Regions from separate parts of the Streptomyces zhihengii genome, predicted to be linked through region 4. Evidence: riboswitches for the same ligand, from Rfam matches in the RefSeq annotation. Region 4 holds a riboswitch; each other region holds the start of a gene.

Region 1 (7,475 bases), 3.4 Mb from region 4:
GAGGAAGGTGACCGCGGTCCGCACGGTCTCGTCCAGCCGCTCCCAGTCGATGCCGCCCGCCGCGGTGTCCACGAACGCGCCCAGGTTGACCGACCCCAGGTTGCACACGGCCGTCTCGCCGTCGTCGGTGACCTCCAGGATCTCGGTGCACAGATTGGACGAGTGCACGACCCGGCCCGCCTCCGCCGTCTGGTTGGCGGTGCGGTTGGCGGCGTCCTTGAAGGTCATCCAGCCGTTGCCGGTCTGGGCGAGGGTGCGCATCATCCGGCCGTAGAGGTCGCGCGCGGGCAGCGTCCTCGTGGCGAGGCCGGCCGCCTCGGCGGCGCGGTACGCGGTGTCGAAGGCGTCGCCCCACAGGTCGACCAGCTCGGGCACGTCGGCGGGCGAGAAGAGCGACCACGTGCCGTCGGTCTCCACCCGCCGCATGAACTCGTCGGGGATCCAGTGCGCCAGGTTGAGGTTGTGGGTGCGCCGGGCGTCCTCGCCGGTGTTGTCCCGCAGCTCCAGGAACTCCTCGATGTCCGCGTGCCAGGTCTCCAGGTAGACCGCGGCCGCTCCCTTGCGCCGGCCGCCCTGGTTCACGGCGGCGACGGAGGCGTCGAGCGTCTTGAGGAACGGCACGATGCCGTTGGAGTGCCCGTTGGTGCCCCGGATGAGCGAACCGCGGGCGCGGACACGGGAGTAGGAGATGCCGATGCCGCCGGCGTGCTTCGACAGCCGCGCGACCTGGTGGTACCGGTCGTAGATGGAGTCCAGCTCGTCCAGCGGGGAGTCCAGCAGATAGCAGGACGACATCTGGGGGTGGCGGGTGCCCGAGTTGAAGAGGGTGGGGGAGGACGGCAGGTATTCGAGCCGGCTCATCAGCCGGTACAGCGCGCCGACCTCGTCCAGGGCCCGCGGGCCGTCGTCCTCGGCGAGACCGGCCGCGACCCGCAGCAGGAAGTGCTGGGGCGTCTCGACGACCTTGCGGGTGAGGGGGTGCCGCAGCAGGTAGCGGCTGTAGAGGGTGCGCAGGCCGAAGTAGCCGAAGCGGTCGTCGGCCACCGGGTCGATCAGCGCGTCCAGCCGGGCGGAGTGCCGCGCGACGAGGGCCGCCGTGCGGTCGGCGATCAGGCCCTCGCGGTGTCCCACCGCAACCGACGCCGAGAACGACACGGCACCCTCGCCCGCGGCCTCCTCGGCGATGGCACGGGCCAGCAGCCGGGCGGCGAGCCGGGAGTACGCCGGGTCCTCGGAGATCAGACCGGCGGCGGCGTCGACGGCCAGGGAGCGCAGCTCGGCCTCGTCGGAACCGCTGTGGCGGCCGCGCAGCGCGGCGGCGGCGACCCTGCCGGGGTCGGTGTCGGGCAGGTCGGCCGTCAGCTCGGTCAGGGTCCGCAGCAGTGCGGTGCCGGGGCCGTCGTGCTGCGTGGCCGATACCGGATCGGCGGGCGCGATGGTCACGGTGGTGCTCTCCCTCGCTCGGCTCCGAACGGCGCGAGGAGGTGGCAGGGCCGTGGCGGGACATGCCGGGACGGCACCGCGCACGGCGTCCACCGGCCCAACCGCGAGGCCCGGACGTCTGGGCACCCGGATCGGTCGAGCCGGGCGCACCGTCGGCAGGTCCTCGGACTCGCGGGTACGACAAAGCGCACCACAGCACACCGTTGCGGGACAGTTCCGGATTCGCACCGGATTCCCCTGCGGCGACAGCGAGATGAGCATACATGTGGGGGCGGGGTGCTGAGTGTGCCCCCACATGTTGTGTCCCCGGCGTGCCGCCGAGGGGTTCAGAGCTCCAGCGCGTACGTCAGCAGCGGAACCGACGGGATGGGCGACCAGTCGCGATCGGGGGTGCGGACGAAGCCCATCCGGCCGTACACGCGGTGCGCCGTGTGCATCGCCGACTGCGTGGACAGCACCAGCCGCGCGCGTCCCAGCGCCCGCGCCCGGTCCACGCAGACCCGCACCAGCGCCTCGCCCGCGCCCCGTCCGCGGGCCTCCTCGGCGACGGCCAGGGTGCGGAACTCGGCCTCGCCCGGCCCCGCGACATCGGCGTAGGGCCCGGGCTCCGGGACGAACGCCACACCGCCGAGGAGCCCGCCGCCCTCGTCCACGGCGACGTAGACCTCGGTGTGCGCCGCCCGCCCCGCGACGTCCCGCAGGACCTCCAGATAAGGGTCCTCCTCCCCGAAGTCGAGGAGGCCGCCCCGCAGGTACGCCTGCGCCGTCAGTTCCCCCAGTGGCCCGTACTCGCCCGGCTCGATCCGCCTGATGGTGATGTCCATGCCGGGCAGTGTGCATCAGGCGACGGCGGAGGGCCGCCGCATTTCCCCGCGCGGGCGCGGGGTGCGACGGCCCTCCCATGGCCGGTGGAGCGGTGGTTCAGTGACCGCCGGGCGCACCCGCGGTGGCGGGCGGGAGCTCGGTCTTGACGCCCGGGTCGCCCGAGTCCGCGGTGTAGTCGGACGGGCTGGTCTCGTCGACGCCGTCGGGGGCCTTCAGGGCCCGCAGGACGAAGGTGAGGACCACGGTGACCACGACGTTCAGCACGAAGGCCGTGAGGCCGATGTAGCCGATCTCGCCGATGCCGGGGATCTCGGCCGAGGAGCCGCCGAAGTGCTTCTGGGTGGGGCTCGCGACCCCGTAGGCGGCGGCCGTGCCGTAGACCATGCCGACGGCCCAGCCGCCGATCAGCGCCCAGCGGTGGAACCAGCGGGTGAACAGACCGCCCACCAGGGCCGGGAAGGTCTGGAGGATCCAGATGCCGCCCAGGAGCTGGAAGTTGATCGCCACCGTCTTGTCCATGGTGAGGACGAAGGCGAGGGCGCCGACCTTGACCAGCAGCGAGACCAGCTTGGAGACCTTGGTCTCCTGGGCCGGGGTCGCGTCCGGCTTGAGGAAGTCCTTGTAGATGTTGCGGGTGAAGAGGTTCGCCGCGGCGATGGACATGATCGCGGCGGGCACCAGCGCGCCGATGCCGATCGCGGCGAAGGCCACGCCCGCGAACCAGTCGGGGAACATGTTCTCGAACAGCTGCGGGATGGCGAGCTGCCCGTTGGCCACGTTGACGCCGGCCGCGATCGCCATGAATCCGAGCAGCGCGAGCAGGCCCAGCATCAGCGAGTACAGCGGCAGGATCGTGGTGTTGCGGCGGATCACCTCACGGCTGCGCGAGGAGAGCGTCGCCGTGATCGAGTGCGGGTACATGAACAGCGCCAGTGCGGAGCCCAGGGCGAGGGTGGCGTAGCCCCAGTGCCCGGCGTCGCCGGGCGCGAGCGCGCCGACGGGCTTGCCGGTCGCCTCGTTGGTCTGCGAGAACTTCTCGCTCGCCGCGGAGAAGATGGCGTCGAAGCCGCCGAGCTTGATCGGGATGTAGATGATCGCCACGGCGATCACCAGGTAGATCAGGGTGTCCTTGACGAAGGCGATGAGCGCCGGCGCCCGCAGACCCGAGGAGTAGGTGTACGCCGCGAGGACACCGAAGGCGATCAGGATCGGCAGGTCCTTGATGAACCAGTGGGTGTTCTCGCCGCCGCCCACGCCCATGACGTCCAGCACGGCCTGGATGCCGACGAGCTGGAGGGCGATGTACGGCATGGTCGCGAGGATGCCGGTGACGGCGACCGCCAGCGACAGACCCTTGGAGCCGAACCGGCCGCGGACGAAGTCCGAGGTGGTCACGTAGCCGTGCTTGTGGGAGACCGACCACAGGCGCGGCAGGAAGGTGAAGATCAGCGGGTAGACCAGGATGGTGTACGGCACGGCGAAGAAGCCGGCCGCGCCCGCCGCGTAGACGGCCGCGGGGACGGCGACGAAGGTGTACGCCGTGTAGAGGTCGCCGCCGAGCAGGAACCAGGTGACCCAGGTGCCGAACGAGCGGCCGCCGAGGCCCCATTCGTCGAGGCTGTTCTCGTTCTCCGCCTTGCGCCAGCGCGCGGCGAGGAAGCCCATGACCGTGACGGCCAGGAAGAAGAAGATGAAGACGGCGAGTGCGACGCCGTTCACGCCGTCCTTCACTTCGACGCACCTCCCTTGCGGGCGCGCTGGTCACGCTGCCACAGCACGTAGGCGACCATGGTGAGCGCGGTCGAGATCACGACCCAGGCCATCTGGTACCAGTAGAAGAACGGGATGCCGATGAGGACCGGTTCGATCTTCGCGTAGGAACCGACCCAGAGCATCGCCACGAAGGGCGCGATCAGGCACAGGGCGATGACCACACGCACGGGGGTGACGACGGGTGGTTCGGTGTTCGGCGCAGGTGGCGCCTCGGGCTCTGCTGACATGTGGCTCCGTCCCCTCACTGGTTCCACGGATCACCTTGCGTAACGGGCAGGAAATCTAAGGGACGTGTGCCCTCCACGGAACCCCCGCCCGGATAACGGACGGATGACGACCACTGGGCGCTCCAGGGGGACCGCTGGGCGCTCCGGAACGACCGTTCGTCCGCGGTGTTTTCCCTGCCGGCGCCGGGTGCGGCCGCCGAACGGCGACAGCCACGCCGGTGGGGCGTGGCTGTCGGGGTGCCCGTCGGGCGGGCGGGGGGAGCGAGGTGCGGCCGGGTCAGTCGGTGGGCCGCTTGAGGCGGGCGACGAACTTGTAGCGGTCGCCGCGGTAGACGGAGCGGACCCACTCCACCGGCTCGCCCCGGGCGTCCAGCGAGTGGCGCGAGAGCATCAGCATCGGCAGGCCGACGTCGGTGCCGAGCAGCCCGGCCTCGCGGGGCGTGGCGAGGGAGGTCTCGATGGTCTCCTCGGCCTCCGCGAGGTGCACGTCGTACACCTCGGCGAGGGCGGTGTAGAGGGAGGTGTACTTGACCAGGCTGCGGCGCAGGGCGGGGAAGCGCTTCGCGGACAGGTGGGTGGTCTCGATCGCCATGGGCTCGCCGCTGGCCAGCCGCAGGCGCTCGATGCGCAGCACCCGGCCGCCGGCGGAGATGTCGAGGAGCCCGGCGAGGGTGTCGTCGGCTGTGACGTATCCGATGTCCAGCAGCTGAGACGTGGGCTCCAGACCCTGGGCGCGCATGTCCTCGGTGTACGAGGTCAGTTGCAGGGCCTGCGAGACCTTGGGCTTGGCGACGAAGGTGCCCTTGCCCTGGATCCGCTCCAGCCGGCCCTCCACGACCAGTTCCTGGAGGGCCTGGCGCACGGTGGTGCGGGAGGTGTCGAACTCGGCCGCGAGGGTGCGCTCCGGCGGTACGGGGGTGCCCGGGGGAAGGGTTTCGGTCATGTCGAGCAAGTGCCGCTTGAGCCGGTAGTACTTGGGCACGCGCGCGATGCGGGTGCCTGCTCCGCCCTCGGGCTCCGTGCCATTCCCGTCCGAGGTCATGGCCTGCCTTTCCGACTGCTGCGCTCGTGCCGTCACCGGCTCCTCCGTCTGTCGCGGCTCACATGGTGGCACGGACCGCTCACGGGTCGTCGCCCTCCCTCAGGTGTCGGTCCTATAACGGACACGACAGCCCTTCTTATACACCCTTGACACCCCTAAAGGTCTAGGCCAAGCTCCCGGTACTGGTCTAAACCATTAGAGACCAGGTCCCAGCCCCAGGGCAGAATCTGGCGCAAGTCCGTCAAGTGCTGCGCGACTCCCGGGTGGTGGGGGGTGGAACTCTTGCATCCCTTTGAGGAGGGTGGCGTGAAGCGCAAGCTCGCAGCAGCGGTGGGTGTGGCGGCCATGATGGCGTCGGTCGCGGCATGTGGTTCGGACGGCGGCAGTGACTCGGCTGCGAAGGACCCGAAGGACCGCAAGGAGACGCTGACCGTCTGGCTGATGGTCGACGCCCAGTCCACCTGGCCGGAGCTGGTCAAGGACGTCAACGCGCAGTTCAACAAGAAGTACCCCGGCGTGAAGGTCGATGTCCAGTACCAGCAGTGGGCGGACAAGGCGAAGAAGCTCGACACGGCGCTCGGCGGCGACAAGTTCCCGGACGTCGTGGAGCTCGGCAACACCGAGACGATGCAGTACATCCTCAACGGGGCCCTCGCGGAGATCGACCCCAAGAAGTACGACAACTCGGACACCTGGATCCAGGGTCTCAAGGACACCTGCGCGTACGAGGGCAAGCAGTACTGCGTGCCCTACTACGCCGGCGCCCGCGTCGCGATCTACAACACCGAGATGCTCAAGAAGGGCGCGGGCATCGACACGCTGCCCACGACCGAGGCCGAGCTGCTGTCCGCCATGGACAAGGTCTCCGCCGAGTACTCCAAGAAGGACAAGCGCTTCTCGTCCCTCTACCTGCCCGGCCGCTACTGGTACGCCGCCATGTCGTACGTCGCCGCGTACGGCGGCAAGATCGCCGAGTACGACGAGGGCGGCAAGGAGTGGAAGGCCTCGCTCTCCTCGCCCGAGGCGCAGAAGGGCATCGAGCACTTCATCAACCTGGTCAAGAAGTACAACAAGGCCGACCAGACCAAGGACGAGCAGGACCACGCCAACGTCATGGCCAACGAGAAGGCCGCCCTTCTCTACGGCAACGGCTGGGAGTCCGGCTCCGTCGTCGACGGCAAGAACAACGGCAACCCGAAGCTCGAGGGCAAGATCCTCACCGCGGGCATGCCCGGCCCTAACGGCAAGGCCCTGCCGTCCTTCATCGGTGGTTCCGACCTCGCCGTGACCGGCAAGTCGAAGGTCGCGGACCTCGGCGAGGAGTGGATCTCGATGTTCACCAGCGAGAAGTCGCAGGAGGTGCTCGCCTCCAAGAACATCCTCCCGAACAACACCAAGCAGCTCGAGCCGCTGAAGGCCAAGCCGGAGACCGCCCCGATCGCCAACGCGGTGCCGGACGCCTGGTTCACCCCGATCGCCCCGGGCTGGACCTCCATCGAGAAGGAGGAGGTCCTGGAGAACATGCTCCTGTCCATCCTCAAGGGCACCTCGGTCGCCGACGCCGCCAAGGCCGCCGACGCCAAGATCAACGAGCTGATCAACCAGGAGTCCTGAGCCGGCAGCCGTCCGGCGGTCCACCGACCGCCGGACGGCCCGCGAGCCTCCCCGTGTCCGCCGGAGGCCACCAGGATTCACCGGTGGGGCAGGGCCGCACCCGCGGCCCGCCCCACCCTTTCGGTGTACAGAACAAACGGAAGGTCAGCCACGTGACTGCCGCCGACACCAAGGCCGCCGGTCCGCCGGTACCCGTACCACGTGCCCCCGAGCCGGACCGCGTCCGCAAGGGGCCCGGCAGAGGAAGCCCCGGCTCCGGGCCACGGCAGCGGAAGAAGGGCGCGCTCCTTCCGTACCTGCTGATCCTCCCGGCCATCGTCGCCATCGCGGCGGTCTACGCCTTCCCGCTCAGCAAGACGGTGATCATGTCCTTCCAGGACATGGGCCGCAAGGAGCTCTGGACGGGCGACGCCCCGCCGTGGGTCGGCCTCGACCAGTTCACCAACATCCTCGGGGACAGCGAGTTCTGGTCGGTCACCGGGCGGACCGTGGTCTTCATGGCCGTCTGCGTCACCGTCACCATGGCGGCGGGCCTGCTGATCGCCATGCTG
Region 2 (7,475 bases), on a different contig from region 4:
CCCGGAGCCCGGCGCGCGGTGAGGGGGCGGCCCGCGGCGGGGCCCTCCGGCTGGGCTGCGTGGTGAGAACGGACCAGTGAGAGTGATCCGTTCCCACGCGCCCCCGGGGCCGTACGGCATACCGTCGGCGTGCCGGCACCCGGCGCCGGCCCCCGTCACCCACCGCCCCGAGGTGTGCCCGATGCCCCTGCAGCCCTGGTTCTCCGACGCCAAGCTCGGGATCTTCGTCCACTGGGGCGTCTACGCCGTCGAGGGCGTCCCCGAGTCCTGGGCGTTCTACACCGGGCGGATGCCCCACGAGCGGTACATGGCACAGCTCGACGGCTTCACCGCGGCCAAGTACGACCCCGCCGCGTGGGCGGACCTGTTCGCCCGCGCCGGAGCCCGGTACGCCGTGCTGACCGCGCGTCACCACGACGGGGTCGCCCTGTGGGACACCGCCTTCGGCGAGCTGGACGTCGTGCGCCGTACGCCCGCGGGGCGCGACCTCGTCGGGCCGTACGCCGACGCGCTGCGCGAGCGGAGGCTGCGGGTGGGCCTGTACTACTCGCACTCCGACTGGAACCACCCCGACTACGCCAGCGTGCTGCACCCGTCCCCGGGCCGGGACCACGCGGACGTGCTGACCAGCCCCTGGGTGGCACCGGCCGGCGGGGCCGAGGACCCCGCCGCCTGGGCGCGCTACCTCGCCTACCGCGACGGCCAGGTCGGCGAGCTGGCCGACCGCTACCGTCCGGACCTGCTGTGGTTCGACGGCGAGTGGGAGCGCGCCGCCGGACAGTGGGGCGCCGACGCGCTCGCCGCCCGCGTCCTCGCCGCCGGTCCGAAGACGGTGTTCAACGCGCGGCTGCCCGGCCACGGCGACTACGCCACCCCGGAGCAGGGCGTGCCGCCGGTCGCCCCCGAGGGGCCGTGGGAGCTGTGCCTGACGGTGAACGACTCCTGGGGGTTCCAGCCGGGCGACACCCGCCACAAGCCGGTGCGCCAACTGGTGCGCCACTTCACGGAGACGATCGGCGCGGGCGGCAACCTGCTGCTCGGCGTCGGTCCCCGCGAGGACGGGACCTTCACCGCCGAGCAGACGGAGCGCCTCGAAGGGCTCGGCGCCTGGATCGCGGCCCACCGGGACGCCGTGTACGGGACGGCGGCGGGCCTGCCCCCGGGTCACCACTACGGCCCGAGCACCCTGTCGGCCGACCGCCGCACCCTGTACCTGGTCTGCTTCGACGCGCCGCGCGAACACGTCGCCGTACGGGGGCTGCGCAACCGGGTGCGGCGGGTGTCCGTGCTGGGCACGGGCGCCCCGCTCGGCCACCGGGTCGACGGCGGTCTACACGAGGTCCCCGGTACCACCTGGATCGACGCGCCCCGCGAGTCGGACGTGGACGCGTACGCGACGGTCCTCGCACTGGAGCTCGACGGCGAACTCGACCTCTACCGCGGCACCGGCCGCACCTGACACCGCCCGCGCCGCGCGCCGGACGGCGCGGGCACGGTGCGGGGCCTGCCCTGTCCGGGGACCGGGCCGGGCAGGCTCGGCGCCACGCGGCGCGACCCGCCCGGTCCGGCGGCACCGCGCCGGCGCGCGGTGTCCTCGATCGCCGGACGGGCTGCCCCTGTCAGCCGGTCCGGCGATCGAGGACACGGCGAAGGCCGTTCCGCGCCCACCGGCCCGCACACGCTCAGCCCGCACGGGCCGCACGGCCCGGTTCGACCGGCCCGGTTTCGCCCGGCCCGCTCCCGAACCGCGTCAGCCGCTCCCGTGGCCGGCGCGGACGGCGCGCGGGGAGGCGCCGAGTTCCCTTCGGCAGGCCTTGTTGAACGCCTGGAGGTCGGCGACGCCGACCGCCGCGGCGACGGCGGCCACCGAGAGCGTGGACTCGCGCAGCAGATGCCGCGCCCGCTCCATCCGGCGCCGCCGGATGTGCGCCACCACGGTGGCGCCGGCCTCGGCCCGGAACAGCCGGGTGAGGTGGTTGTGGGAGACGCCCGCGGCGGCCGCGACGGCGGGCACCGTCAGCGGCTCCGCGATACGGGACTCGATGTACGCGACGGCCGCGGCGAACGCCGGGTGCGGGCCGGCCGGCGCGCCCCGGGCCCCGGCCAGTCCGGCGACCCGCCACAGCGCCGCCCACACGTCCGCCGCCGCCCGTCCCGGCTGCCCGGCCCCCGCGGCGGCGGCGTGCCGCAGCAGGTCGCCCAGCACGGGCAGCAGCGCGCCGCAGTCCTGCATGACGGGCACCCGCACCGCCTCGCCGGTGCCCGGCAGCGCCAGGTGGGCGTACAGATGCTCCGAGCGGCCCCGGTACCGGTAGCGCACCAGCGCTCCGGGCGGCACCAGGCTCACCCGGCCGGGCCGGATCGTGAACCGCTCGCCGTCGACGTCGAGTTCGCCGTCGTAGGCGTAGAGATGGAGCTGCCACAGGTCCGGCAGCCGGAAGACGTCGTGCAGCCCCGTGGTGCCGTGCACCCCCGTGCCGATGCTCGCGACCCGGGGCGGCAGATCGAGCCGGAGCGCGACCGTCCGGGGGTCCTGCGGGGAGACGGCGGCCGGTGGCATGGTGAAAACGTACCAGCGGGCACGCTCCGAGGGACCGGCCGCCCCGGTGGCCGGGGGCGGCCCGTCCGCTCGCGGCGGCGTGCGGCCCGCCGCGTCGTTCCGCGAACGGACGGCCGAGCCGGCGGGGAAGGGCCGATACTGAGGGGAGTCGCCCCGCCGCACCGAGGAGGACCGTTGAAGATGCTCATCAATGTGCCGGAGACCGTCGTGGCGGACGCGCTGCGCGGGATGGCCGCGGCGCATCCGGAGCTCACCGTGGACGTCGAACGCCGGGTCGTCGTCCGGGGTGACGCGCCCGTCGCCGGGAAGGTCGCCCTGGTATCCGGCGGCGGTTCCGGGCACGAGCCCCTGCACTGCGGGTTCGTGGGACCCGGGATGCTGGACGCGGCCTGCCCCGGCGAGGTGTTCACCAGCCCCGTGCCGGACCAGATGGTGCGCGCCGCGGCCGCCGTGGACAGCGGCGAGGGGGTGCTCTTCGTCGTCAAGAACTACACGGGCGACGTGCTCAACTTCCGCATGGCGCAGGAGCTCGCCGAGGACGAGGGCGTGCGGCTGGCCACCGTGCTCGTCGACGACGACGTCGCCGTGGCCGACAGTCTCTACACCGCCGGGCGGCGCGGCACCGGGGCGACCCTGTTCGTGGAGAAGCTCGCGGGGGCGGCCGCCGAGGCGGGCGCCCCGCTGGAGCGGGTGGAGTCGCTGGCCCGCCAGGTCAACGAGAGCTCCCGCAGCTTCGGGGTCGCGCTGAGCGCGTGCAGCACCCCGGCCAAGGGCGGGCCGACCTTCGACCTGCCGCCCGGCGAGCTGGAGCTCGGCATCGGCATCCACGGGGAGCCCGGACGCGAGCGCCGCCCGATGATGACCTCGGGCGAGATCGCGGACTTCGCCGTCGGGGCCGTCCTGGAGGACCTGCGGCCGACGGGCCCCGTCATCGCCCTCGTCAACGGGATGGGCGGCACACCGCTGCTGGAGCTGTACGGCTTCAACGCGGAGGTGCAGCGGGTGCTCTCCGAGCGCGGGGTGCCCGTGGTCCGCACCCTCGTCGGCAACTACGTCACCTCCCTCGACATGGCGGGGTGCTCGGTGACGCTGTGCCAGGTGGACGAGGAACTGCTGCGGCTGTGGGACGCGCCGGTGCAGACGCCCGGGCTGCGCTGGGGCCGCTGAGGTCCCGGGTCGCTGAGCGCGGGCGGCTGCGTCCCGCGCGACAGGCGGCGAAGGGCCGCACATCCGACACGACGAGGGAGTTCCTGTGCTCGACACCGCCTTCTTCCGGCGCTGGCTGGCGCTCGCCGCCGCGGCCGTGGACCGGGAGGCCGACCGGCTCACCGAGCTGGACTCGGCGATCGGTGACGCCGACCACGGCAGCAATCTGCGGCGCGGCTTCGCCTCCGTCTCCGCCGCCCTGGACGCGGAGCCCCCGGCGACCCCGGGCGCCGTGCTCGTCCTCGCCGGACGGCAGCTCATCTCCTCGGTCGGCGGCGCGTCCGGACCGCTGTACGGGACGCTGCTGCGCCGCACCGGCAAGGAACTCGGGGACGCGACCGAGGTCGCTCCCGGGCGGCTCGCCGAGGCGCTGCGCGCCGGCGTGGCGGCCGTCGCCCAGCTCGGCGGGGCGGCGGCGGGCGACAAGACCATGCTGGACGCGCTGGAACCGGCGGTGGCCGCGCTCGGTGACACGACGGAGTCGTTCGCCGCGGCACGGGACGCCGCCGAGGCGGGCGCGCAGGCCACGGTGCCCCTCCAGGCGCGCAAGGGCCGGGCCAGCTATCTCGGGGAACGCAGCATCGGGCACCGGGATCCGGGGGCGACGTCGTCGGCGCTGCTGATCGCCGCCCTCGCGCAGGCGGCGGAGGAGGAGGCGTGAGCGGCGGGGACGGCCTGGTCGGCATCGTGCTCGTCTCGCACAGCGCGCGGGTGGCCGAGTCCGTGGCGGAGCTCGCCCGGGGGCTCGCGGGCGGGGGCGCGCTCGCGCCGGTGGCGCCCGCCGGCGGGACGCCGGACGGCGGCCTCGGGACGAGCGCCGAGCTCATCACCGCCGCCGCATCCGAGGTGGACGGCGGGGCCGGTGTGGCGGTCCTCGTCGACCTCGGCAGCGCCGTGCTGACGGTGAAGGCCCTGATCGCCGAGGGGGACGAACTGCCCGCCGGGGCCCGGCTGGTGGACGCGCCGTTCGTCGAGGGCGCGGTCGCCGCGGTGGTCACGGCCTCGGCCGGCGGGGACCTCGACGCCGTGGCGACGGCGGCGGCGGAGGCGTACGGCTACCGCAAGGAGTGACCGGGCACGGCGCCTTTCCGGCGGGCGCCCGGCCTCTCCCGGCGGCGCCTCGCGGCGGGGCGGCGCCGGGGAAGGCCCCGGCGGAGGGCGCGCGGCGCGCGGGGCGGGCGCGCGAGGGGTCGCGGAGAGCGCCCGGCCGGGAGCGGCTTGTGAGCCCGCTGGTCGGGGGACTACTGTCACGGGGCCTTGGTGTTCGGGAAACCGGTGCGGAACCGGTGCGGCCCTCGCCACTGTGATCGGGATGTCCGGCTCCACCTCCCCCTCCGGGGGAAGCCACTGGGACACCGCGGGAGACCGCGGCGCCTGGGAAGGCGGAGCCGGGTGTGACGTGTGCCCGGAAGACCTCCGGACACCGACGCCCGTCAGCCAGGAGACCGGCCAGGGTGCGTTGTCCATCCACGAGGTGCTGGAGAGGGTCTCCCAACCATGCATATAGCCGAGGGGTATCTGCCCCCGTTGCACGCCGTCGCCTGGGGCGCGGCGTCCGCCCCGTTCGTCGTCCACGGTGTCCGCGCCCTGACCCGTGAGGTCAAGGCCCATCCCGAGTCCACGCTGCTGCTCGGCGCCTCCGGCGCCTTCACGTTCGTGCTCTCGGCGCTCAAGATCCCGTCGGTGACGGGAAGCTGCTCCCACCCCACCGGCACCGGACTCGGGGCGATCCTCTTCAGGCCGCCGGTGATGGCGGTGCTCGGCACCATCACGCTGCTGTTCCAGGCGCTGCTGCTGGCGCACGGCGGGCTCACCACGCTCGGCGCCAACGTCTTCTCGATGGCGATCGTCGGGCCGTGGGCCGGCTACGCCGTCTACCGGCTGGCGCGCCGCGGCGGCGCGCCCCTGATGGTCGGCGTGTTCCTCGCGGCGTTCACGGCCGACCTCGTCACCTACTGCGTGACCAGCGTCCAGCTCGCGCTCGCCTTCCCCGACCCGGGCACCGGTTTCCTGGGGGCGCTCGCCAAGTTCGGCGGGATCTTCGCGGTGACGCAGATCCCGCTGGCGGTCAGCGAGGGGCTGCTGACCGTGCTGGTGATGCGGCTGCTCGTCCGGTCCAGCAAGGGCGAACTGACCCGTCTGGGCGTGCTGGTGACCGGTGGCGCCCGCGGCGCCGCGAAGGAGGCGGGGGTCCGATGAGCCGTAACGCGAAGATCAACACGCTGCTGGTCCTGATCGTGGTGGCGCTGGCCGTCCTGCCGCTGGCCCTCGGGCTCGGGGACCACAAGGAGGAGCCGTTCACGGGCGCCGACGCGCAGGCCGAGACGGCGATCACCGAACTGGAGCCGGACTACGAGCCCTGGTTCTCGCCCCTGTACGAACCGCCGTCCGGCGAGGTGGAGTCCGCGCTGTTCGCCGTCCAGGCGGCGCTCGGCGCGGGCGTCCTGGCGTACTACTTCGGGCTGCACAAGGGGCGCCGCCAGGGGGAGGCGCGCGCGGCGGCGGCCGCCGCCGCGGATCCCGGCGCGGGTGACGCGGGTGACGCGGGTGACGCCGCGTCCGGCGGGGCCGGGGTCGCGGACGGCACCGCGCCCGGCGGCAGCACGACGGCCGCTTCCTGACCGGCGGTGCTGCCGATCGACGCGGCGGCGCACAGCAGTCGCTGGCGCCGCCGCCATCCCCTGGAGAAGGCCGTCCTCGGTCTCGGCCTGACGGTCACGGCCGTCTGTCTGCCGCCCTGGCCGGGCGCCGTGCTCGTCGCGGCGGCGACCCTCACGGTGCTGCTCGGCCCGGCCGGCGTCGCCCCGCGGCAGCTCTGGCGCGCCTTCCGCGTCCCGCTGGGCTTCTGTGTGACCGGGGCCGTGCCCCTGCTGTTCGCCGTGGGCGGGCCGCAGGGCGCGGTGTCGCTCGCGCCCGGCGGGCCCGCGCACGCCGGGCAGTTGCTGCTGCGGACGTCGGCGGCCTCGCTCGGCGTGCTGCTGTTCGCGTTCACCACCCCCGTGTCGGACGTGCTGCCCCGGCTGGTGCGCGCGGGGGTACCGGCGCCCGTCGTCGACGTCGCCCTGGTGATGTACCGGATCACCTTCCTGCTGCTGGACTCCGTCGCCCGGGTGCGCCAGGCCCAGGCCGCCCGGCTCGGCGCGACCAGCCGGGCGGCGGCGTGGCGTTCGCTGGCCGGGCTCGGGGCGACGGCGTTCGTCCGCGCCTTCGACCGGGCGTCGCGGCTCCAGACGGGCCTCGCGGGACGCGGCTACGACGGCACCCTGCGGGTGCTGGTGACGCGCGCGGCGGTGTCCCGGCCGTTCCTCTGCGGTGTCGCGGGGCTGCTCGCCGCGATCGTGCTGCTCACCCTCGCCCTCGAAAGGTACGTCCTGTGATCGTCCAGCTCGTCGACGCCCGTTACGCCTACGAGGACGGCCCGTTGGTCCTCGACGGGATCGGCCTCGCGCTCGCCGAGGGCCGCGCGACGGCCCTGCTCGGGCGCAACGGGAGCGGCAAGACCACCCTGCTGCGGCTGCTCACCGGCGGCCTGCGGCCCGCCTCGGGGCGGCTGCTGCTGGAGGGCGAGCCGGTGACGTACGACCGGGCCGGGCTGACACGGCTGCGCACGACGGTGCAGCTCGTGGTGCAGGACCCGGACGACCAGCTCTTCGCGGCGTCCGTCGGGCAGGACGTGTCCTTCGGGCCGATGAACCTCGGCCTGCCGGAG
Region 3 (7,475 bases), 5.8 Mb from region 4:
ACCGGGCCGTGCGGGGTAGCCGAGCACGAAGGCGACCGCCGGCCCGCCCGGCAGGTCGGCGTCCATCAGGCGCGGCCGGCGGCCGAGCGCCGTCTCCGCCATCGCCTCGTAGACGTTGTATCCGAGCGCCCGGCACATGCCCTCGCCGACCAGCGCACCGCCGATGCGCGGGTTGATCTCGATCACCTCGGGCCCGTCCGACGTGAGCGCGAACTCCACATGGGCGAACCGGTCGGTGTACCCCACGGCGGCGAGGACGCCGTCGAGCCAGCGCTCCAGCTCCGCCCTGCTCCGCTCGGGGAAGGCGACGGGGAAGGCGGTGATCTCCTCGCGGAAGCGGGGCTCGGGGGACATCAGACGGCTGGAGACGCCCAGCAGGCGGGTGGAACCGTCCCAGGTCAGGGTCTCGGCACTGTAGACGGGACCGGCGAGGTAGGGCTCGGCGAACAGCTCGCCCTTGAGCTGCCCTTCGGCGGCCTCCCGCAGGGCGGCGTCCAGAGCGCCCTCGTCCCGGACGAGCCAGACGTTCTGGCTGCCCGTGCCGGCGGTGTCCTTGACCACGGCGGGGAATCCGGTCTCCTTGGCGACCAGCGCGGCGAACTCCGCCGGAGCGGCGTCCGGCGCCCGGACCGCCCGCGAGCGAGCCAGCCCCGCGGTGTGCAGCAGGTCGCGCACCGCGGCTTTGTCGCGGCACAGCCGCAGCACGGCGGGGTCCAGCCCCGGAAGCCCGAACCGGGCCGTCAGCTCCGCGCCCACCAGCATCCAGGTGTCCGTCGAGCCGATCAGTCCCCGCAGATCCGGTGTCGCCGCGAGCAGCGCCGCGACGGCCTCCGTGTCGAAGGTGTCCACCTCCGTCACGTCGACGGCGTCCGCGGGCAGCCGGTCGAGCTCGTAGCGGTAGTAGGACGGGTCGCGGGTCAGCAGCCGCAGCCGCTCGCCCAGGGCGTCGGCGGCACGGACCAGATGGCCCAGGCCGAAGGAGAGCGATTCCAGGCAGACCAGGGTCACGCTGCGGATTCCTTCCAGTGCGCGGGGCAGGGGGTGCGGTTCCACGCCATGGTCGACCAGGGCATGGCCATGTCCTCGGGGGAGCCGACCTCGACGGGCTTGAGGAGCGTTGTGTCGAGGGCTTCGGCGTGGCGCCGGTAGACGCGTTCGACGTAGCGGTGCCCCGTGTCGGCGCCGACGACCAGGTGCGTCTGGTCGGGGAGCCGCCGGGTCTCGTGGACGGCCGCGAGGTAGGCGGCCCCGGTGGAGAGCCCGGCGAAGACCGCGTGGTCGCGCAGGAGGGCCACCGTCCCCGCCATGGCGTGGGTGAAGTCCATCCAGTGCAGGGAGTCGTACAGGTGGTGGCGCACGTTGTCGAAGACGATCGACGAGCCGATTCCGGCGATGATCGCCTCGGGATCGTGGTGGTCCTGGCTGCCGAAGGTGACACTGCCGAACGGCTGCACGCCCACCAGGCGCACGGACGGGTCGTCGCGTCGCAGGTGTTCCACCAGCCCGCCGGTCGACGCGCCCGATCCGACGCCCCCGACGACCGTCAGGGGCCGGTCCGGCAGGGCGGCGGCCACCCGGTCGGCAACCTCCTGGTATCCGAGGTAGTGCACGTCGTCGTGGTACTGGCGCATCCAGTGGGCGTCCGGCCGCTCCTCCAGGTAGGCCCGCACCCGCCGCACCCGTAACTCCTGGTCCAGCTTGAGGTTCCGAGAGGGCCGGACCTGCTCGACCGTGGCGCCCAGGACCTCCAGCTGGGCCAGGGTCGTGGCGTCCACGGTCGTGGACGCCACGATGTGGCAGCGCATGCCGTACCGGTGGCAGGCGAGCGCCAGGGCGTAGGCGTAGATGCCGCTCGAACTGTCGACGAGTGTCTGCCCCGGCGAGACGGTGCCCCGCTCCAGGAGGTGGCGGACGGCGGCGAGCGCCGAGTAGATCTTCATGGACTCGAACCGGAGCAGGACCACGGAGTCCGTCAGGCGGACCAGGTCGGGACGCTTGACGGCGTCTGCGACGTGCGGATGGATCACGCGAAGCCTCCTTGGGCGAACGTGCACGGGTGTCCGAGGGAGCGGTAGAACGCGGAGAGTTCTCCTTTGAGGGAGGGAGCGGGCCGCCGGGCGAAGAGGTAGCCGACGAGCGAGCCGGTGTGCGCGACGAAGACGCCGTCCGCGCCGAACTCCTCGCGGTGCGCCAGCACCGCCGAGAAGGTCCGCTTGGGCAGGGCTTCCTGGGAGAGCACGGCGCTGGTGGTGGCCGCGCGGGCGACGGCGGGCGCGTCACCGGTGGAGAACCCCTTGAGCAGGTCCGTCAGGCAGCGTTCGTACTCGTCGCCGCGGCGCCGGTAGTGCCGGAGCAGCACCGGTGTGGTGGCCGAGGTGTCGACCGTTCCCGGCTCCGTCACGAAGGCGGTGTGGAAGACCGTTCCGGTGCCCAGCCGGCGCACCACCCGGTGGCGTGCGCTCAGGTACAGGGCGAACTCCTCGAGGAAGACACTGTCCGCGCGTTCGATCGAGGCCAGCACATCCCTCACCGCGTCCGGGTCCTCCGGCAGCGCGAAGACCCGGAACAGACAGCGCAGCGCCGCGACGATGTCGGCGGTGGAACTGGCCATCCCCACCCCGACGGTGAGATCACTGTGGGCGCTGAGGCGCCCGGGCGGCAGGGTGCGCCCCGTACGCTCCAGGAACAGGCGCACGGCCCGTTGTGTCTTCTCGCCGAGCGGGAGGGATCCGGGCAGCGGCCCGGGACCCCCCTCCGGGGTGAAGTGGACCCAGGAATGCCGGTCGAAGGGGAAGGACACCACGGCGATGTCCGGGTCCGGCCCGGCTCGCAGCGGGCCCTGGTAGAGCTCTCCGAGGGTGCCGTGGCAGACACCGGTGAAGCCGCGGCCCAGCGGAGCGGCATCGGGCGTCAGCATGGGGTGAGGTGTGCCGTCCGGACCGGCACGGGCCGGTCGTCGAGGTGTGCGGTGGTCACGCCGTGTCCTCTCTCGTCGGCCGGACCCGGGGGTTCGGGGCGGCGAGAGCGCACGCGTGAGCGCACGGTTCCAGCGCACCACCGGCCCAACCCACGAGGCCGCAGCGAACAGCGCGTGCCGGTGGCACGCGCGCAGTGGCAGGTCTTCGGACTCGTGGGCGTGCAGGACGGGCGACTGCCCGGTTCCTGCGCCTACCGGCCGTCGCTTCCCGGGGTCCCGCACGACCCCCAGTGCTGATGACGGCTTTCGATCCCACTCACCGCTGCGGGACAGTCCCGGATTTCCACCGGGTTCCCTCTTGCGACGCACCGCCTGGCCGGCGGTGCGAACCGACTGCGCGGATCAGCGTAGGTGGCCTGTTCGTGTCGCGACAGAGCGCCCCCGAGAATGTCTCGTTGTCACCGGTGACACGCCGTGAGCGAACGGGTGGGGCGGAAGTGACGGTGACGGTGTGTCAGTCCGCCCTGCGCGTGCGCGGCGTACCTGAACGGCCCAGGCCGTCCCGTACCCGGACACGCCCGGCAGCCCCGGCTGACGCAGAGCGTCCGCCGCACACGGCGACGGGTCGCGGAGAACGGCGCCTCTGCGCCAGTCGCGCGACCGGTGGCACTGCTCCCCTCGCGCGCGTGCTGCTGTGACGCACGCCACTGCACCTCCCGGGAACCCGCCCGTGGCACCGGCCGACTTCTGGTGTGGACCCAGCAGGAGCGACCGGGGAGGTGCGTGTGGGACGGCATGCGAGCGGACGGCCGCCGCCTTCGGGCGTCGACCGGTCCGGGACGGTGTGACGTCAGGGCCTCGGCAGCCGGAGCCTCACAGCGGGCCCTCGAAGAACCCCAGCACGCCGGCCCGGTCGAACTGCCGTGCCGCCACGTCCTTCCTGGCGATCGGCCAGTACACGTAGCCGTCGATGTGGCCGCTCCACTGGGCGAGCAGCGCCCAGTCCTCGGGGCCGGGCTGTTCCCACGGGCCGGCCGTCCCGGGCACCGCCTTCCCCGCGGCCAGCGCCGCCCGCGCCGCGGCCCCGGTGATCGGGTCGGCCTCGCCGTAGGAGTCCGTGGAGTAGCCGTCGAGCTGCAGGTGAGTGCCTGCCAGGCGCCCCCAGTCCTCCTCCCGCACCTGCGACCACGCCGCGCGCAGATCCGCGGCACGGGGGTGTTCGTCCGGGTCGAAGAGCACCGAGTTGTCCGGCAGGGACACATCGTGACCCAGCCGCAGATCCCCCTGGAGGAGGGAGTCCATGTCGTTCAGCGGGTGGCCCCACGTGCCGCCGTCGCCGCCGTGGCGTTCCTCGACGGGTGTACCGGCCGGGACGTACACGGCCCTGCCCGATGCCTCTGCCTCGTCGTGGTCGATGTGGGCGAACAGCAGGAGCCGGCCGTCAGGCGGCAGCGGGAGACTCGTCGCGCGCTCCGGTATCGCCGCGAGGTCCAGGGACGCGATCAGGCGCAGCCGGTCCGGGACCTGGGGGGCGTCGGCGGGCAGCAGCACGGGGCCGCCCAGGCGCCCGACGACCGGACCGTCGATGTCCGGGGCCAGGGTCACGCACGGGCGGGCGGCGGCCAGCCACCTCTCGACGTCCGCGGACGGCACGCCGCGCGCGAGCGCCTTCTCGCGGACTCGATCCAGCTTTTCGATCATCTCGGGACGCATACGAGCAACCTAGCGGCCGGTACCGACAGCAGACCTCGGCCGGACGGCGTCGCGCCCCTCGGAGATCACCTCCGGCGTCACAGTCGCAGTGCCGCCATCACCGGCAGGTGGTCGCTGCCGGTGGCCGGCAGGTTCCAGGCGGCGCGTGGGGTGATGCCCCGGAGCAGGATCTCGTCGATGCGGGCCACCGGGTGCGCGGCAGGCCAGCTGAAGCCGAATCCGGCGCCGGACTCGGCCTGGGCGGAGCGCAGTCGGGAGGTGACCGGGGACAGCCCCCGGTCCCCGACGGTGCCGTTGAGGTCGCCCACCACGACGACCCGGGGGAGCGGCTCGTCGTGCAGGGCGGCGGCGAGGCGCAGGGCGGCGGAGTCGCGCGCCCGCGTGCCGAAGCCGGCGGGCGACAGCCGCACCGACGGCAGGTGGACCGCGTAGACGGCGACCGGGCCGTGCGGTGTCCGCACCGTCGCGCGCAGGGCACGGGGCCAGGGCGCGATGTCGAGCGGGGCGCTGTCGGTGATCGGATAGCGGCTCCACAGACCGACCGTGCCCTGTACGGACCGGTGGGCGTAGTGGCCGTCCATTGCCTTGCGATAGGCCGCCGTGGCCGTTCCGTTCAGCTCCTGCAGAGCGACGACGTCGGCGTCGGCGGCGGCCACGGCCCGCGCGGTGCCTGCCGGATCGGGGTTGTCCTCGCGGACGTTGTGGGTGACGACCGTGATGTTCCCGCCGTCCGCCCGTTTGTCGACGAGCGTGCCACCGAACGTCGTGGCCCACACGACGGCGGACAGGACGGCCGCCGCCGCGGCGGCGGCGGAGCGCCGGAGTGCCGCGCACAGCAGCAGGACCACGACAAGGGCACCCGTCCAGGGGAGGAAGGTCTCCACGAGACTGCCCAGCCGGCCGAACCTGTTGGGAACGCCCCGGTGCCCGAGCAGCACCAGCGCGGTCGCCGACGCCACGACGGCAACGGCCCTTCCCCGCCGCCAGGCACCGCGGACCGGGCGCCGGCACGGTGTCCGGACAAGGGCGGGCGAGGTGTCGGGCCGTTGCCCATGGATGGTCACGGCGCGCCTCACCGCGGTCCGGACGTCGTCGACAGCCACTGCCGCGCGTCCCGGACCAGCGTGCGGCCGGCGGCGAAGGCGGAATCCATGCCTTGCCGGGGGTCGGTCCCGGCGCGCTGGTGGAGGACGACGCCGATGATCATCCGGTTGCGGCCGTCGCGGTCGGGCGCCACGGCCGCCCACATCAGATTGCCGCCCGCCGGGGTGCTGGAGCCCGTCTTGACGCCGATCACCCCGTCCTCGCCGAGCAGGGCGTTGGTGTTGCCGATCGGTCCGGAGACCTCCGCGGCCGTGGTCTCCTTCTGGGCGACGATGGACCGGAATGCCGCGTCCCGCATCACCTGCCGGGCCAGTACGAGCTGGTCCCGGGCGGTGCTGACGTTCGTGGGCGCGAGACCGCTGGCGTCGGTGTACGCGGTGTGGCGCATCCCCAGGTCCTCGGCGGCCCGGTTCATCTTCGCGACGAACGCCTCCTCCGAGCCCGCGTCCCAACGGGCCAGCAGCCGGGCGATGTTGTTCCCGGAGGCGACCAGCAGGTACTCCAGCAGCCGGCGCTGGCCGAGCCGGTGTCCCGCGCGCACCGGGACGGTCGACTCCACACCGGACCAGGACTCGTTGCCGGCCTGCTCGTCGACGGTGATCCGGGGCCCGGCGCCGTCGGCGGCGAGCGGGTGGTCGCGCAGGATCACGTACGCCGTCATCACCTTGGTCACGCTGGCGATCGGCACCGGTTCCCGCGCGCCCGCCGTGCCGAGCTCGCCCCGGGGCCCCAAACCCTCGACCACGATGCCCGCCTGGCCCTCCGCAGGCCAGGAGACCGGGGGTGCCGCGGCTCGCGGGCCGCCTGCCGGATCGCTCCTGCCGGTGTCCACGAAGGCGGCGAGGGACACCAGGGCGGCCAGGGCGAGAACGCCCGCGGAGCGGACGGCGGCCGGACGCGTCCGGGAACGGGACCGCTTCTCCGGCGGCCCACCGGGGCCGGACGGCTCGGCCGGGCCGGCGCCGGTTCGGTGGGGAGCGGGGACCAGGGACATGAGAGGGGCACCTCCGGAGGCAGGTGCGCGGCGTTCGCGCACGCCGCCCACTGTGCGGGGCGCGGATCTCCGTGAAGCCGTGGAATGGTGTCCGTCACCGCTCGGCCGGCCGTCGGCCCTGTATCGGCTGCGTATCGGCGACCGGAAGCCGCAGTGTCGCCACCGCCCCGCCACCGGGAGCGTCGGCGAAGTCCAGCCGGGCGCCGATGACCCGTGCCTGGCCCAGGGCGATGGTCAGCCCGAGCCCGTGCCCGCGACCGCGTTCGGCGGCCCCGGTGCGGAAGCGCTGCGGTCCCCGCGCCAGCAGCTCGGCCGGGAAACCCGGACCGTGGTCCCGCACGGTGACGGTGCCTGCCGTGACGGACACTTCCACGGGCGTACCGCCGTGCCGGTGCGCGTTGACGACCAGGTTGGCGACGATCCGGTCGAGCCGGCGCGGATCCGTCTCGGCCGACGACCCGGCAGCCGCGGTGAACGTCGTTTCCAAGCCGGTCCGTGCCAGCGAGTCGGCGACCACCTCGGCCAGCGGCACCGGCCGCAGTTCCGCGCTCTCCGCGCCCGCGTCGAGCCTGGAGATCTCCAGCAGGTCCTCCACCAGGGCCCACAGCGCCCGCACCCGGTTCCTGACCAGATCGGTGGCCTCGCCCTCGGCGAGCAGCCCGCTGGCGGTGACCAGTCCCATCAGCGGGGTGCGCAGCTCGTGGGCGACGTCGGCGGTGAACCGCTGCTCGGTGCGCAGGCGCTCGT
Region 4 (7,475 bases):
CTTCCCGCTCACGGCCCGAAAGCCCAAACGGAGCGGCACGGGACGGCTCCCGGGGCCTTCCCCGGGAGCCGTCCCGTGCCGCCGGCCGCCCTACGCCAGGGGGGTGAGGAAGCGCCGGAGGACCTCTTCGTAGCGGGCGGGGTCGGCGTTCCACATGGCGCCGTGCGGGGCTCCGTCGACGGTGTGGAGGGTGACCAGGTCCGGCCGCTCGCCGGCCAGCCGGCGCGAGCCGTCCCAGGGGGCGAGGGTGTCGCCGGGGCCGTGGAAGATCAGCGTCGGGACGCGGACGGCCAGGGGGTCGGCGGCTCCGGCGAGCCGGCCGGCGTGTGCTCCGGTGCGGCCCTGGGCGGCGCGGACCGCCAGCGGGAGCAGCGGGGCGGGCGTGCGGCGGGCCGCGACCAGGGCGCGCAGGGTCACCTCCCAGTCCAGCACGGGCGAGTCCAGGACCAGGCCGGCGATCCGGTCGCGCAGCGCCGAGCCGGCCGCGGCGCGCAGCGCCATCGCCGCGCCGGTGGACCAGCCGTGGACCACGACGCGCTCGGCGCCGTGCCGCACGGCGTGGCGGATCGCGGCGTCCAGGTCGCGCCACTCGGAGTCGCCGAGGTGGCTGAGGCCGTCCGGCGGCCGGGGGGCGCCGGCGTCGCCGCGGTAGGCGAGGTTCAGCACGGGGAACCGCTGCTGGCGCAGGAAGCCGAGCAGGTTCAGCGGGTGCTCACGGGTGGTGCCGATCCCGTGCACGGTGATCACCCAGGTGCCGCGGGCACCGGGGACCATCCACGCCGGGAGGGCGCCGAGTTCCCCGGGGACCAGGACGTCGGAGTAGGGGATGCCGAGCGCGGTGGCCGGGTCGCCCTTGTGGAGCCGGGGGGTGAGCCGGACCCGCGCTCCCGGGGCGAGGCCGCCGTCGGCGACCCGGTCGAGCCGCCGGACGACGGTGTCGGCCGAGGCCGCGGCCCCGTCGATCACCGGGCCGACGACCGCGTGGACGCCGGAGCCGGTGAGGCCCCAGGTCCCCGGTCGCAGGGAGACGAGGCTGCGGGTGAGCGTGATCCTGCCGGGCTCGGTCCCGTGCACGGTCAGCCGCGGATCGCCGGGCAGGGCGCGTCGGGCGGGCGCTCTGAGCGCGGCGCTGCTGGCGTAGCGTCCGGCGGCGACCGTGGCCGCGCCGACGCCGATCAGGGTGGTGACGGCCGCTGCCGTCGCTGTAGCCGGGCGCACCGCTCCAGTGTCGGCAAGGCAGCCGACGTCTGCCAGCCGGCGGCCGCCGCCCGGCGGCCCGGACCGGTCAGGCGGGCGGGGCGTCCGGCGGGCGCCGGCCGTAGTCGCGCAGCCGGCCGGCCGCGTCGGCGAGCTGGGAGTCGGAGAGCAGCGCGGGGGTGCGGCCGGGGACCGAGGAGGCCGTGAGCCACAGGCGGCACATCCATTCGAGCTGGGCCGTGCGGTCGTACGCCTGGTCCAGGGTGTCGCCGTGGGCCACGGTGCCGTGGTTGGCCAGCAGGCAGGCGGTGCGGTCGCGCAGGGCGGCCAGCATGTTCCGGGCCAGTTCCGCCGTGCCGTAGAGGGCGTAGGGGGCGACCCGGACGGGGCCGCCGAGGGCGGCGGTCATGTAGTGGACGGGCGGCAGTTCGGACACGAGGGTGGAGACGGCCGTCGCGTGCACGGCGTGGGTGTGGACGACGGCGCGGGCGCCGGTCGCCCGGTACAGCGCCAGGTGGAGCGGCAGCTCGCTGGTGGGCACCCCCGACCCGATGACCCGCTCGCCGTCCAGGCCGACGCCGAGGACGTCCCCGGGGCCGAGGCGGTCGTAGGGGACACCGCTGGGGGTGACGAGGACGACATCGCCGTCCACTCGTACGGAGACATTGCCGGAGGTGCCGACGACGAGCCCTTCGGCGGCGGTCCTGCGGGCCGTCGCCACCAGGTCCCGCCATGCCTGTTCGATCGCGTCGCCGTGTGCCTGAGCGGTCATGGGCCGATCCTGTCAGGCCGTGCCCCGCCCGCGCCGCCGGATGCCGTCACGGGGTCCCGGCGGGGTGGGCGCGACACAGGGTGTTCGAGTGAACGCCCCCTGCGGTCGACGGCGGTCCGGAACGGGAAACGGAACGTCTTGACGCCACTTGCGGTCACCACAGCGCCCGACCCAGTTCATCTTCCGTTCATCCAGGTTGCCTACGGTCCACACGTCAATGACGTCAAACGATTGCCTGGGTAAATGGAACACATCACCTTGCTGCTCGCGATTGTGATCGTGACAGCGCTCGTGTTCGATTTCACGAACGGTTTCCACGACACCGCCAACGCGATGGCGACGACCATCTCGACCGGCGCGATGAAGCCCAAGACCGCGGTGGCCATGTCCGCCGTTCTGAACCTCGTCGGCGCGTTCCTCTCCGTGGAGGTCGCCAAGACGATCTCCAGCGGTCTGGTCGACGAATCAGGCATCTCACCTGAAGTCATCTTCGCGGCGCTCGTCGGCGCCATCCTCTGGAATCTGCTGACCTGGCTGGTCGGTCTGCCGTCCAGCTCGTCGCACGCCCTCATGGGCGGCCTGATCGGCGCCACCGTCGCGTCCGTCGGCTTCTCCGGCGTCAACGGCGGCGTCGTCGTCACCAAGGTGCTGATCCCCGCGATCGCCGCCCCGCTCGTCGCCGGCATCGGCGCGATGCTGGCCGCCCGGCTGACGTACAAGCTCGGCAAGCGGACCGACGAGAAGGCCACGGCCAAGGGCTACCGCGCCGGCCAGATCGCCTCCGCGGGCCTGGTCTCCCTGGCGCACGGCACCAACGACGCCCAGAAGACGATGGGCATCATCACCCTCGCCCTGGTCGCCGGCAATGTGCTCGCCCCCGGTTCGAACCCCCCGCTGTGGGTCATCGTCTCCGCCGGTGTCGCGATCGCGCTCGGCACCTACCTCGGCGGCTGGCGCATCATCCGCACCATGGGCAAGGGCCTCACCGACCTCCAGCCGCAGCAGGGCTTCGCCGCCCAGACCAGCGCCGCGAGCGTCATCCTGGCCTCCTCCAACCTGGGCTTCTCCCTCTCGACGACCCACTCCTGCTCCGGCGCCGTGATGGGCGCGGGCCTCGGCCGCAAGGGCGGCGTGGTCCGCTGGTCCACGGCGACCCGGATGTTCGTCGCCTGGGGTCTGACGCTGCCGGCCGCCGGTCTGGTCGCCGCGGCCTCGGAGTTCGTCACCAAGCAGGGCGACTGGGGCGTCGCCGTCGTCGCCGTCTTCCTGGTGGCGTCCTGCCTCGCGATCTGGCTCGTCTCCCGCCGCCAGGTCGTCGACCACACCAACGTCAACGACGTGGAGCCGGGCGAGGAGGAGCCGGCGGGTGTCGTCACCACCGCCATGGCCGCCGTCGCCCCGCCGCCCGCTGGCGAGTTCAAGACCACCATCCCGGCCCCGGCGTCCGAGCCGGCCGAGACCGAGCCGGCCCGTCCGGCCACGGTGTAAGGAAGCAGCAGCATGAAGATCGACTGGGCAGCTCTCGGCTCCGTGTTCGGCGTGAGCCTCGTCGCCACCGTCGCCCTGGTGGGCCTGTTCACCCTGGGCATCATCGGCCTCAGCAAGCAGGAGTCGGCCACGGCCTCCGGCGGCTCGGTGGCCCTGGCCCGCACCGGCGCGTACGTCTGCTTCGCCCTGTGCGCGGTGGCCGTCGCGTTCGGCATCTACCTGGTCGTCGACTGACGACCGCACACCGGGCCGCGAGCGGCCCGTGACACGTCCGGGAGCCGGGCGTGGCGGCACCCCCGCGGTGCCGTCGCGCCCGGCTTCCGCGCTGTCCGCGGTGTGGGCCTCGGCACACTGTCCCGTCGCAGGTCAAGGGTGAGTTGACGGGCGTACGCGGGCGTGGTGGACTGCCGGGGCCAATACGGCGGCAGCAGAGGAAGTCCGGTGCGAATCCGGCGCGGTCCCGCCACTGTGACCCGGGGAACCTCCCGGGGAGCCAGGAACTCTCACCGCCGGTCACGTCGAACCAGGGCGCGGACCCTGAGTGAGGACTCGTCGTCATGCCCGGCCGCGGCTCAGCCCTGCCCGCCCCTTCCCACCCCGGGGGCCGCTGACCCCATGGGTGCCGAACGCACATCTGCGGACCGGGTGTTCGCCTGCGGCGCCGCCGCCGGTCTCGCCGCCGACCTGCTGCTCGCGGACCCGCGCCGCGGACACCCCGTGGCCGCCTTCGGACGGGCCGCCGGCGCCGTCGAACGGCTGCTGTGGCGCGACCACCGCGGCCGGGGCGTCCTCCACACCGCGGTGTGCGCCGGGGGCGCGATCGGCGCGGGCCTGCTCGCCGCGCGCGCGGTGCGCCGCTCCCCCGCCGCATCCGTCGCCCTGACCGCGGCCGCCACCTGGGCCGTCGTCGGCGGCACCACCCTGGGGCGCGAGGCGCGCGCCGTCGGGGACGCGCTCGCGGCCGGGGACCTCGGCGCCGCCCGCGCCCGGCTGCCCCATCTGTGCGGCCGCGACCCGCAGGCGCTCGACGAGGCGCAGATCGCCCGCGCCGTCGTGGAGTCCGTCGCGGAGAACACCTCCGACGCGGTCGTCGGGGCGCTGGTGTGGGGCGCCGTCGCCGGTGTGCCGGGGCTGCTCGGCTTCCGGGCGGTCAACACCCTGGACGCCATGGTGGGCCACCGCTCGCCCCGGTACCTGCGCTACGGCTGGGCCTCCGCGCGCCTCGACGACGTGGCCGGCTGGCCCGGAGCGCGGCTCACCGCGGTGCTCGCGGTGCTCGCGGGCCCCGACCCGCGGGGCGCCGTACGGGCCTGGCGGGCCGACGCGGACAAGCACCCGAGCCCCAACGCGGGCCCGGTGGAGGCGTCGTTCGCGGGGGCGCTCGGCGTACGGCTGGGCGGGACCCTGTCGTACGCGGGGCGCGTCGAGCACCGGCCCGTCCTCAACGGGGGCGGCCGGGCGGTGGAGTTCGGGGACATCGAGCGGGCGGTGCGGCTGTCGCGCCGGGTCGGCGTGCTGACGCTGGCCGTCTGCGCGGGCGCGCGGCTGGTCCGCGCGGCGACGAGGGGGAGGCGGACATGAGCGGCGGCGGACTGCTGGTCGCGGGGACGACATCGGACGCGGGCAAGAGCGTGGTGACCGCCGGGATCTGCCGGTGGCTGGTGCGGCGGGGCGTGAAGGTCGCGCCCTTCAAGGGCCAGAACATGTCGCTGAACTCGTTCGTGACGCGCGAGGGCGCGGAGATCGGGCGGGCGCAGGCGATGCAGGCGCAGGCCGCCCGGGTGGAGCCGACGGCGCTGATGAACCCCGTGCTGCTCAAGCCCGGGAGCGACCGCTCCAGCCAGGTCGTGCTGATGGGCAGACCCGTCGGCGAGATGAGCGCCCGGGGCTACCACGGCAACCGGCAGCAGGAGCTGTTCGAGCCGGTGACGGCCTGCCTGGAGGAGCTGCGGGAGAGTTACGACGCGGTGATCTGCGAGGGCGCCGGCAGCCCGGCGGAGATCAATCTGCGGCGCACCGACATCGTGAACATGGGCATCGCACGGGCCGCCCGGCTGCCGGTGCTGGTGGTCGGGGACATCGACAGGGGCGGGGTGTTCGCGCAGTTCTTCGGCACCACGGCGCTGCTGGACGCGGCCGACCAGTCGCTGGTCGCGGGCTACCTCGTCAACAAGTTCCGCGGCGACGTGACCCTGCTGGAGCCCGGCCTGGAGATGCTGCACGGTCTGACCGGGCGGCGGACCTACGGCGTCCTGCCGTACGCGCACGGGCTGGGCATCGACGAGGAGGACGGGCTGCGGGTGTCGCTGCGGGGCGCGGTGCGCGAGTCCGTCGTCGCGCCGCCGGTCGGCGAGGACGTGCTCCGGGTCGCGGTCTGCGCCGTGCCGCTGATGTCCAACTTCACCGACGTGGACGCGCTGGCCGCCGAACCGGGCGTCGTGGTCCGCTTCGTGGACCGGCCGGAGGAGCTCGTCGACGCCGACCTCGTGGTCGTCCCCGGCACCCGCGGCACGGTCCGGGCGCTCGCCTGGCTGCGCGAGCGCGGGCTCGCCGCCGCGCTCGCCCGGCGGGCCGCGCAGGGGCGGCCGGTGCTCGGGATCTGTGGCGGCTTCCAGGCCCTCGGCGCGCACATCGAGGACGACGTCGAGTCCCGGGCGGGCGAGGTCGAAGGACTCGGACTGCTGCCCGTGCGGGTGCGGTTCGCCCGCGAGAAGACGCTGGCCAGGCCGGTGGGCGAGGCACTGGGCGAGCGCGTCGACGGCTACGAGATCCACCACGGCGTCGCCGAGGTGCTCGGCGGCGAGCCCTTCCTGGACGGCTGCCGGGTGGGCTCGGTGTGGGGCACCCACTGGCACGGCTCGCTGGAGAGCGACGGCTTCCGCCGGGCGTTCCTGCGGCAGGTGGCGGCGCAGGCCGGGCGGCGCTTCGTGCCCGCGCCCGACACCTCCTTCGGGGCGCTGCGCGAGGAGCAGCTCGACCGGCTCGGCGACCTGATCGAGGAGCACGCGGACACGGACGGTCTGCTGCGGCTGATCGAGCAGGGGCCCCCGGAGGGACTGCCGTTCGTCCCGCCCGGTGCCCCGGCGGCACGGTGAAGGTCATGGACGTCGAGGCAGCGAGTGAAGGAGTGAGCAGGCGATGAGCATCCCCTATCCGTTCACGGCGGTCGTCGGGATGGACGACATGCGGTTGAGCCTGCTGCTCAACGCCGTGTCGCCGGCGATCGGCGGTGTGCTCGTACGGGGCGAGAAGGGCACCGCCAAGTCGACGGTCGTGCGCGGGCTGACGGGTCTGCTGCCCGCCATGGACGTGGTGGAGGGGTGCCGGTTCGCCTGCCGCCCCGAGGCGCCGGACCCGCAGTGCCCGGACGGGCCGCACACCGGGGGCGCGGCGGCGAGCCGCCCGACGCCGATGGTCGAGCTGCCGGTGGGCGCGTCGGAGGACCGGCTGGTCGGGGCGCTGGACATCGAGCGGGCGCTCGCGGAGGGCGTCAAGGCGTTCGAGCCGGGCCTGCTGGCCGAGGCGCACCGCGGGATCCTCTACGTGGACGAGGTCAACCTGCTCCACGACCACCTCGTCGACCTGATGCTCGACGCCGCCGCCATGGGGGCGTCCTACGTGGAGCGCGAGGGCGTCTCCGTCCGGCACGCCTCGCGCTTCCTGCTGGTCGGGACGATGAACCCGGAGGAGGGCGAGCTGCGGCCGCAGCTCCTGGACCGCTTCGGCCTCACCGTGGAGGTCGCGGCCTCCCGCGACCCCGCGCTGCGCGTCGAGGTCGTGCGGCGGCGGCTGGCGTACGACGACGACCCGGCGGCCTTCGCGGCGCGCTGGGCGGCGGAGGAGGCGGCGCTGCGGGAGCGGATCGTCGCGGCCAGGGAGCTGCTGCCCGAGGTGGTGCTCGGCGACGCGGTGCTGCGTCAGATCGCGGCCACCTGCGCCGCGTTCGAGGTGGACGGGATGCGCGCGGACATCGTGATGGCGCGCACCGCCACCGCGCTGGCGGCCTGGGACGGCCGGG

Evidence for each region. A riboswitch is a leader RNA that binds a small molecule or an ion and turns the genes downstream of it on or off. The one in region 4 is predicted to bind cobalamin.
Region 1: another riboswitch for cobalamin. It lies ahead of JE024_RS12000 (ribonucleoside-diphosphate reductase subunit alpha); the one in region 4 lies ahead of JE024_RS27030 (cobalamin biosynthesis protein).
Region 2: another riboswitch for cobalamin. It lies ahead of JE024_RS31710 (energy-coupling factor ABC transporter permease); the one in region 4 lies ahead of JE024_RS27030 (cobalamin biosynthesis protein).
Region 3: another riboswitch for cobalamin. It lies ahead of JE024_RS02260 (GHMP family kinase ATP-binding protein); the one in region 4 lies ahead of JE024_RS27030 (cobalamin biosynthesis protein).

Annotation. Positions count from the first base shown of each region.
Region 1 covers NZ_JAFEJA010000001.1:2,932,852-2,940,326, reverse strand. The annotation lists gene JE024_RS12000 (ribonucleoside-diphosphate reductase subunit alpha) at 1-1,443, opposite strand, end outside; cobalamin riboswitch at 1,581-1,705, opposite strand; gene JE024_RS11995 (GNAT family N-acetyltransferase) at 1,770-2,267, opposite strand; gene mctP (monocarboxylate uptake permease MctP) at 2,365-3,999, opposite strand; gene JE024_RS11985 (DUF3311 domain-containing protein) at 3,996-4,268, opposite strand; gene JE024_RS11980 (GntR family transcriptional regulator) at 4,546-5,310, opposite strand; gene JE024_RS11975 (sugar ABC transporter substrate-binding protein) at 5,617-6,924, shown strand; gene JE024_RS11970 (carbohydrate ABC transporter permease) at 7,077-7,475, shown strand, end outside.
Region 2 covers NZ_JAFEJA010000002.1:905,937-913,411, reverse strand. The annotation lists gene JE024_RS31740 (potassium channel family protein) at 1-22, shown strand, start outside; gene JE024_RS31735 (alpha-L-fucosidase) at 182-1,459, shown strand; gene JE024_RS31730 (helix-turn-helix domain-containing protein) at 1,751-2,560, opposite strand; gene dhaK (dihydroxyacetone kinase subunit DhaK) at 2,735-3,727, shown strand; gene dhaL (dihydroxyacetone kinase subunit DhaL) at 3,813-4,427, shown strand; gene JE024_RS31715 (PTS-dependent dihydroxyacetone kinase phosphotransferase subunit DhaM) at 4,424-4,837, shown strand; cobalamin riboswitch at 5,008-5,234, shown strand; gene JE024_RS31710 (energy-coupling factor ABC transporter permease) at 5,264-5,965, shown strand; gene JE024_RS31705 (energy-coupling factor ABC transporter substrate-binding protein) at 5,962-6,387, shown strand; gene cbiQ (cobalt ECF transporter T component CbiQ) at 6,394-7,143, shown strand; gene JE024_RS31695 (ATP-binding cassette domain-containing protein) at 7,140-7,475, shown strand, end outside.
Region 3 covers NZ_JAFEJA010000001.1:525,237-532,711, reverse strand. The annotation lists gene JE024_RS02270 (ATP-grasp domain-containing protein) at 1-1,008, opposite strand, end outside; gene JE024_RS02265 (cysteine synthase family protein) at 1,005-2,027, opposite strand; gene JE024_RS02260 (GHMP family kinase ATP-binding protein) at 2,024-2,917, opposite strand; cobalamin riboswitch at 3,097-3,327, opposite strand; gene JE024_RS02255 (DUF1963 domain-containing protein) at 3,791-4,630, opposite strand; gene JE024_RS02250 (endonuclease/exonuclease/phosphatase family protein) at 4,708-5,688, opposite strand; gene JE024_RS02245 (D-alanyl-D-alanine carboxypeptidase family protein) at 5,703-6,728, opposite strand; gene JE024_RS02240 (sensor histidine kinase) at 6,823-7,475, opposite strand, start outside.
Region 4 covers NZ_JAFEJA010000001.1:6,352,006-6,359,480, reverse strand. The annotation lists gene JE024_RS27050 (alpha/beta hydrolase) at 91-1,218, opposite strand; gene JE024_RS27045 (class II aldolase/adducin family protein) at 1,286-1,969, opposite strand; gene JE024_RS27040 (inorganic phosphate transporter) at 2,213-3,457, shown strand; gene JE024_RS27035 (hypothetical protein) at 3,470-3,691, shown strand; cobalamin riboswitch at 3,841-3,982, shown strand; gene JE024_RS27030 (cobalamin biosynthesis protein) at 4,073-5,038, shown strand; gene JE024_RS27025 (cobyric acid synthase) at 5,035-6,552, shown strand; gene JE024_RS27020 (putative cobaltochelatase) at 6,596-7,475, shown strand, end outside.